DNA from 2 places in the Paenibacillus sp. FSL K6-1217 genome. Region 1 is predicted to be linked to the other one. Evidence: riboswitches for the same ligand, from Rfam matches in the RefSeq annotation. Region 1 holds a riboswitch; the other holds the start of a gene.

Region 1 (4,213 bases):
GTCACAATCCTTCCATGCAACAAGTCGCCGAAACACTTGGCACAGATATTACAACCTTCAGCAGACAAGTTCAATCTCTGGTGAAAATGAATTTGGTTAAAAAGACATCTGATCCCTCAGATCGAAGAATTTATAACCTGTCACTCACTCCTGAAGGTAAAATGGTAGCTACAACTATTGATCAACAAATGAATGAATACCTGAACGAGGCCTTCTCACACATGAGTGAGTTTGAAGTAGAAACATTACTACGGTCCATTAAGCTTTTCAACGAATCTATGGGAAAACTCAGCAATTGCTGCGCACCCGTAAAAGGTTGACCTTCTCTTCTATTTTACTTGTATATTGCAAATTATTTCAGCTAAGGAGTGTATAATCATGAGCAAGCTTACTAATGATCAGATCCGCCAAAATGTACGGGGACGCTATCAAAAGATTGCTGTAAGAAACGTTGAGACTTCTCCTTCCAGCCGAACTTCTGCTGACAGTAGCTGCTGTGACTCCACATCTGATTTCAGTGCCATATCTTCTAAGTTAGGCTACTCCAGTGAGGACCTCGCTTCAGCTCCTGAAGGCGCAAATTTAGGTCTTGGTTGCGGTAATCCGCAGGCTATTGCTGAACTGCAGGCGGGTGAACATGTTTTGGACCTTGGGAGTGGCGGCGGATTTGATTGTTTCCTGGCTTCCCGGCAGGTAGGTAATGAAGGCCTTGTAATAGGTGTGGATATGACACCTGAGATGATCAGTCGAGCAAGAGATAATGCCCTTAAAGGTAAGTTTAGTAACACCGAATTCAGATTGGGCGAAATAGAGCATCTTCCCGTTGCTGATCATTCGATCAACGTCATTATCTCCAATTGCGTGATTAATCTCTCCCCAGATAAACAGCAAGTATTCCGTGAGGCTTATCGTGTTCTTCAGCCTGCTGGTCGTCTTGCCATATCAGATATCGTAACTACAGCTGAGCTTCCTCCTGAGATCAAAAATGACCTGGATGAATTATATTCCGGTTGTATCTCAGGCGCCTCTTCCATTGCCGATTTGGAGGTAATGCTCCAGGAATGCGGCTTTACTGATATCAGCATTGAGCCAAAGGACGAATCTAAAACATTCATCAAAGATTGGGTTCCAGGTGCGAACGTTGACCAATATATCGTCTCTGCTGTAATTAAAGCGAGAAAGTAATTTTAAGGGGATGTTTATGTGATTAGTACACTAACTGTTCGTCAGGCCACACCTGAGGATATTCAAAGCATTCTTCGTATCTACAATCAGGGGATCGAGGATCGGATCGCTACACTTGAAACAGAGACGAAAGACTCCTTATATATGGAATCATGGTTCAACGATCACCAAGGCCGTTTTAGCGTTTGGGTTGCTGAACGCGAAGGTGAAGTCGTGGGCTGGGCCTCACTGAACCCATATTCCCACCGTTGCGCGTATAACGGCGTCGCTGACCTTTCTGTATATATTGATCGAAGCTTTCGTGGGCAAGGTGTAGGCAGCTCCCTCCTGGAGTCCTTACACAAGGTAGCAAAGGAAAATAGCTTTTATAAAATTGTTCTCTTTACCTTTCCGTTTAATGAGAGTGGTCAAGGATTGTATCGAAAGATGGGCTACCGGCAGGTTGGTGTATTTGAGAAGCAAGGAGTGATGGACGGAGCGTTTATTGATGTGATGATTATGGAGAAGCTACTATAAAAATGAAGATTAAAAGGAGAAGTTCCACCCGCAAACGGAGGAACTTCTCCTTTTGATCTATTCCTACAATCTCACTTTCATGGAGGCTCCGCATATCGGGCTAGGAAACAGGAGGATCTTAAACATTCGTCCTTTACCTTCTTGTGCGATTTCAGTATAGCGTTTATGGCGAGTTAGGAGTTTTTCTCAGTTTCCGGACCTCCATAGTGTACTATCATCTCTGGCGAATTTAATTGGCGAAGTAAATCTAGATCGCCTTCATTCCAGAGTTCAATTATTAGCTTTTGGGTATCACGTTGTTCCGTAATGTTACTCACCTCACTGTTTTATATCTGATCTTAATATCATGATTAAAGAAGCATTAAGATTCATTTAGCCCCATTTAGGTTGCATTAAAAAGTTAATAAATACGCGATAACTTCAGAAAATCGGGGATGAATGCGAGATTACAAGGGATTTTCTTCATTTTTATATCCTATAGAGTCTTATTTAGTCTCCTAGAGACCTTTCAGCATTTTACAAACAGTGATGCTCAGCGTAAGATTCCTTTTAACAAATGCTGAATTCCCGTCAGGCGGGAAGCGGGGGAACCAAATGGCTGTGGCCAGCCGAAATGGGGTGAATCCAAAGAAGATTGAACTCTTCACTGGTAGGACGACTCTCACTGTCCGAATCCGTCAGCTAACCTCGTAAGCACTGGAGAGAGCCTGCATTAACCATGCTTTTTTGCTGCGATCCCGCAAAACCTTTCCATTACACTTGTCCATCGTACAGAAAACCAAATATTCCGTTTGGCTTGAGCATGCTGCTGTATGTGAGAATGAAGCTGAACTGACAGCCTATGTAGCCACAGCTGAGCAGACCCATAATCTACAGCGTTATATGAAATCTATAGACAACCTAGGAGGCATTATTCATGATTAACGCCAGACTGTCACGAATCGAGTTGTTCGCATTTAGCTGCCGCCCTTCCTTCATGCATATTTCAGAGCCTTACGGATGCTGGTATGGGGTGTTGAAGTTAACCTTCGGAGGACAGATCAGCTATGGGAATTGCATTCTTTGTGCGGGTGACAATGCGGTGGATTTAATCAAATGGGGCTCTTTTCTGAAAGAGATATGTCATTGTACTGCAGAAGAAGCCACAGAATACGTCCGGATGCACGGACAAGAATGGGCTCCCAATCAACTTAACATGATCAAGACTGCACTCGATAGTATGTTCATTCAAAATGACCAAATCCGAATGAAGGTAGGAGCCGGATCGGAGCGGTATCGCCATCAAAGGACAGAGCAAAGAATCCATTCAATTAATACGGTGAAGAGTCATCTGAATCCAACCATTTTATTTGCAGAATCGGTATCCTATTATTCACTGCTATAGACATGATCAATTTAAATTATCAAAACTCCAATTGGTCAAAAATCTTAACGAAGATTTTCGCAATGTTCTTGGCATCATCGATACCTCTATGGTGAGTACCTTCAAGCGGCAATTCAAGCATAGTCAAGGCTCTCTCCATGCCTACGCCCCGCTTGCGGTCATTTTCCCAACAGGTGGCTTCCAGATCAAAAATGATATAGTTCATATCTGCTCCTTTTGAAATTCGAATCGATAGACCCATCGCTCCGGGCCTATGTCTTTTGTTATACTTCCAAGTGAGGTTTATACATCTATTTTCATTTCGCACTTTAACCCATACAGAGGAGCGCAAAGACATGAACTTTTTCAAAAAGCTGTTTGGCGGCAAAACCATGGGCAAATCGGAAGACGGTACCACCATTTATGGTTATGACGCTCCGGATGAGGAGCAGATTACACCTCCCGCCAATATTTTGTACATGGAAGATTTAAACGAACATTTTAATCGGGTCTTTCCAAACCGGGAAAGCGGCGTGTTCCATGAGCTGATTTCAGACATCGTACATATTGATGTGAATATTATGGAAGCGACACCTGATGAGCCATACCGGGTGCTGTACACCAATGGGATGAGCGATCTGCCCATGACGCTCCCGCAGGAGATCCGTGAAGAGTACAAGCATCTGGAACGCGCGGAGCTGATGATGTTTTTGCCGGCGGACTGGCCGCTTACGCAGGAGGATTTCGAAGCCGTGGAGAACTATTGGCCCATCCGGCTGATGAAGACGCTGGCCCGGTTCCCGCATATGTATCAAACTTGGCTTGGTTACGGCCATACGATCCCCAACACGGAGGATTACGAGCCTTATGCGGATAACACTGAGCTGTCCGGCGTGATCCTGTATGCTCTGCCGGAAGAGGTTAGCACCGTCCATACAAAAGACGGCAATCAGGTTCAGGTTTATTTCCTGGTTCCGCTGTTCCGGGAGGAAATGGAATTCAAGCTGGAGTCCGGGATGGACGAGCTGATGGCCAAGCTGTTCGAGCTTCCGGAGGATTTCCTCATTCTGAATCCGAATAGACACAACGCTTGTAAATAACTGCCCGGATGAACGGGTTAGAAACAGCTTTAAAAGGCTGAGCCTAAGT
Region 2 (4,213 bases), 3.7 Mb from region 1:
ATGTCCAGCTCCTGCTGAAGCTCGTGCCTTATGTGCTGGGCTGGCTGCTCTATCTCTTCCTTGTCCGCAAGCTTCTGCTCTATATGCAATTCGGCTATACCGCCGGTACCGGCATGTTCTCCTCGCTGCTGACCTGCCTTAAGGTGCTGCTGCCTTCCATCGGGATATCCGTCATTCTGGGAGCGGGCAGTCTGGCTGTGCTCCTCCTCTGCGGTGCTTCTGCGCTGCTGTATCCGGGGCTGCCGGCCCTTATGCTCCGCCAGGCAGCTCCGCTGCCCTCCACACTGTTCAATATGTGGGGAATAGCTGCCCAGTACCACCTCTGGTCCAGTAAATCATTTCCACAATAATTAGCTGCCAAGATGGCATACTAAAAAGAGTCACGGCCCCTCATCAGGGAGCAGGACTCTTTTTTACTTGGGGTGAGGGACAAAAGCATTTGCAAAAGAATAAATCCTCTGATACAATGATGGCTGTACTAGTAGTAACAAACTTGTAATCTTTCAAGCAAAATCTTCCGTAACTATTGCAATTTAATCGATGCCGATAAGTCACTGTTCTGGTGCATAACACGCCGAATTCCCTGCACCGGGAAGTGGGGGAACCATATTTTGGGTGAATTGATCTCGCTTTAGAGGGGTCATAGGGGAACCTTCTACCGAATCCTTAAGCTAACCTCGCAGGCCCTGGAAGGAGTACATCTTTTGATTAGTCACAATTTTCAGAACTTCAAGAAAAAATGCACCGCAGCAGCACTGGGTCTTGTAATGGTATTCACACTCGGAGCAGGCAGTGCCTTCGCAGATTCCAAGATGGATACTGTGATTTCCAAAACCATTGGAACGTCATATAAAACCGGGGGCACGACCACCAACGGCTTCGATTGTTCCGGATTTACCAAATATGTGTTCAAGAATGTCGGGCTTACTCTGCCGCGTACCTCCAAAGCACAGTACAAAGTGGGAACAGCTGTATCCAAGAGCAAACTGCGTTCCGGCGATCTCGTGTTCTTCAATACCCTGGGTAATGGAGTCTCCCATGTCGGAATTTATGTCGGAAACGGGAAATTCGCACAGTCCTCCAGTTCACGCGGTGTTACCATCAGTTCGATGAGCCAGTCCTACTGGGCCAACCGCTATGTTGGCGCCAAACGGGTAATGAGCACAACAGCCTACCAAGCTGTCGCTTACGATTGAGCCTTAACCACCCTTGAAGCATACCCCGCATATTTCAGCCTCTAACAACTAATTGTAACTTATACGAGCCCGGGATGATTATTGCCGTAATCATTTCCGGGTTTTTCCTTTTCCTTATTCTACCTTTTACACAGAATCCACAGCCTTGAAACAGCATTTTCCTGCAAAAACAAAGAAAAGAACATATAAAATAACTCCAGCGCATAGATATGGGTCTGCCGAAAGGGCTATAACTCTAAAAAACAGCAAAAAAGATGAATTAATATGTTATAAGTGATTGCCAACCGACTTCGACTTTGTTACAATTATCGCAGTGATCTTTTAGTAACATTTTTGTAATTATTGAATCGCTTTTAACAAAGGTTTTGTCATGTATTGAATGAACAGCTAATCCTAATCAACAGTCGTGCCGAGTTCCCTAATAAGTTAGGGAAACGGGGGAACCACTTTGGGTGAATTGACCTCCTATTCTAAGAGGGGTCATAGGGGACCTTCAACCGAACCCTTAAGCTAACCTCGTAGGCATTGGAAGGGGTATTTACTTTTGAAGAAGAAGCTAGCAGCCGCAGTACTAAGCTTGTCCATTATCTTCACCATCGGAGCAGGAAGCGCTTTCGCGGATTCCAAAATGGATAAAGTGATCGACAAAGCCATCGGAACCAAATACGTGTCCGGCGGTGTATCGACTAACGGGTTTGATTGCTCCGGATTTACAATGTATGTTTTTGATAAGATCGGCATTAACCTGCCCCATCAATCCGGTTCCCAGTATCAGATGGGTTCTGCCGTGTCCCGTGATGAGATGAGACCGGGCGATCTTGTATTCTTTAATACCAGCGGTAAAGGTGTGTCCCATGTCGGTATTTATGTCGGTGACGGCGAATTCGCCCATGCCTCATCATCCCGTGGTGTAACCATCAGTTCGCTGAGTGACAGCTATTACGTCAACCGCTACGTTGGCGCCAAGCGAATCATGAGTACAGATGCCTTCAAGAATGTAGCATCCGATTCCCAAGACAACGACGATGTAGAATAAGGTAGAATAAGACTTTGTAACCTACGCTCTTTTCCGAGATTTTTGCCGAAATCTTAGGAGAAGGGCTTTTTTTGTCTATAAAATTACTTACCCCGCTCTATATTTGGTAAACACCGTTTCTGCACTTTCGGAAAATATATTTTGGCGTTTGTCAAGTTTCCGTATTTCCCCAAGGATTTTGCGTCGAAAATGGCTGTTTTTGTATATAATTAATAGTAAGATGAATATATGTCCGCTGGAAGGAGACCTCCCTAATGATCAGTTCTCCGCTAACCTTTTACGTTGTGCCTATGGAGCCGCAGCACGCCGCTGAGATCTGTGATTGGACCTACAAAGCTCCGTATAATATTTACGGCTGGATGTCCTGGGAGCAGATGCAGGCGCTGGGCGTGGAGTTCGGGGACCCGCAGCTGCGACAGGAGCAATATGTGTCCGTAATGAACGGGCAAGGCGATCTGTGCGGCTTCGCCCAGCTCTTCCCGATGGAGGGGGTAGTCCGGCTTGGAGTCGGCATGCGGCCCGATCTGTGCGGCCATGGAATGGGGCATCTGTTCATGAAGGCTATTGTTACGGCGGCACGGGCGCGTTACCCGGAGCGTGAGATCGATCTGGAAGTGCTGACCTGGAATCAGCGCGCCATCCGCGCTTACCAGAAATGCGGTTTCACCATAACGGATACCTATGAACGCCGGACCCCGACCGGCAATAAGCCTTTTTATTGCATGGTCTATGAGGAATAGCACCGGAGGCAACGGCATTTTCAAATAAATGGATCATTTGAGTTCATTTTTTTGACACAAATACTATGATAACGCTTCACCATCCGCTATAATGGAGACAGCAGCTTACATGGAGGGACGGATGCAGATGCAGAAATGGATCATGAGCGGTTTGTTTTTTGCCGCCTGTGCCTTTGCAGTAATCTTAATGTTTACCTTGCCCGGTAAATCCGAGGTGGCGGAAGAGAACAAACCGACGATGCCGGAGGTTGTGCTGGACGCTGCGGCCGCAGAAGCCACAGTGAAGGCCAATTGTATCTCCTGCCACGGCGACCAGCTTCAGGGCGGGGCGGGCCCCAGCCTGCAGCAAGAGGGCGCTTCACATGATGCGCCGCAGATCTACAGCATTGTTACCAAGGGCCGCGGACAGATGCCTTCCTTCAAAGACAGGCTGGCCCCGGAAGAGATTGCGAACGTAGCCTTATGGCTGGCCGAGAAGAAATAACCCGGTGACTGTATTCATACCAGACTCTTCATTTCTAAGCATAATGCCCGTGACGAGGATTACGAATAATCCTCGCACGGGCATTTCTATTCATTCAAATGATCCTGTTGTCTCCCTAAGGACCTTGTCCTCTAACGGTTCTTCTCGAATGCTTCATTGAATTCACGAGCCTGGCGGAGATCGAGCTTCTCCACATCTACAGCCAGCCGCAGAACGACGGTCTTGTAATCAATGGTGATATGCGGGTGATGGTCAAAGGCTTCCGAAATGGCAGCCACCTCATCCACAAAAGCAATGCCCTTCATATATTCATTGAACATATATTTGCGTACCAGCTTATCCCTTTCCAGTCTCCAGCCTTCAAGCTTGCCGATCTGCGCCTGCAGTTCTTCCTCTGTAAATTGCAATTCGTTTCCTCCCTTGCTAAGTTAACTGTTCAAAGAGCCTGCTCTTCTGCTTCAAACGAAAACATCCCTCAGCTTCTGAAAGTCCAAGGGATGTGCCAGGCCAAAGATTTTTTTGATTAAGTGTATTCTGTCATCCCGGCGATTAGTACTCCACTTCCAATTTTAACATGGCCGGATGCCCGGGACAAACCCGCTGCCGCAATTTCTCCCGCTTATACCAGAACGACCGAAGCCAGATCCTCATCGCCAAGCAGAATATTAATGCGGTGTGTTTCTTTATCGTACATGACAACGCCGCTGCCAACCTGTATCACCGGCTCATTGCCCAGCGCATAGAACAGGTCTTCCGC

What was found. A riboswitch is a leader RNA that binds a small molecule or an ion and turns the genes downstream of it on or off. The one in region 1 is predicted to bind cyclic di-AMP.
Positions count from the first base shown of each region.
Region 2: another riboswitch for cyclic di-AMP. It lies ahead of MHH28_RS23225 (C40 family peptidase); the one in region 1 lies ahead of MHH28_RS06765 (hypothetical protein).

Region 1 covers NZ_CP150271.1:1,577,913-1,582,125, reverse strand. The annotation lists gene MHH28_RS06780 (MarR family winged helix-turn-helix transcriptional regulator) at 1-320, shown strand, start outside; gene MHH28_RS06775 (arsenite methyltransferase) at 379-1,185, shown strand; gene MHH28_RS06770 (arsinothricin resistance N-acetyltransferase ArsN1 family A) at 1,207-1,701, shown strand; cyclic di-AMP (ydaO/yuaA leader) riboswitch at 2,249-2,412, shown strand; gene MHH28_RS06765 (hypothetical protein) at 2,618-3,085, shown strand; partial or broken gene MHH28_RS06760 (3'-5' exonuclease) at 3,105-3,239, opposite strand; gene MHH28_RS06755 (suppressor of fused domain protein) at 3,421-4,164, shown strand.
Region 2 covers NZ_CP150271.1:5,239,871-5,244,083, reverse strand. The annotation lists gene MHH28_RS23235 (hypothetical protein) at 1-350, shown strand, start outside; cyclic di-AMP (ydaO/yuaA leader) riboswitch at 563-701, shown strand; gene MHH28_RS23230 (C40 family peptidase) at 768-1,196, shown strand; cyclic di-AMP (ydaO/yuaA leader) riboswitch at 1,594-1,736, shown strand; gene MHH28_RS23225 (C40 family peptidase) at 1,741-2,232, shown strand; gene MHH28_RS23220 (GNAT family N-acetyltransferase) at 2,487-2,972, shown strand; gene MHH28_RS23215 (c-type cytochrome) at 3,100-3,456, shown strand; gene MHH28_RS23210 (4a-hydroxytetrahydrobiopterin dehydratase) at 3,588-3,863, opposite strand; gene MHH28_RS23205 (hypothetical protein) at 4,076-4,213, opposite strand, start outside.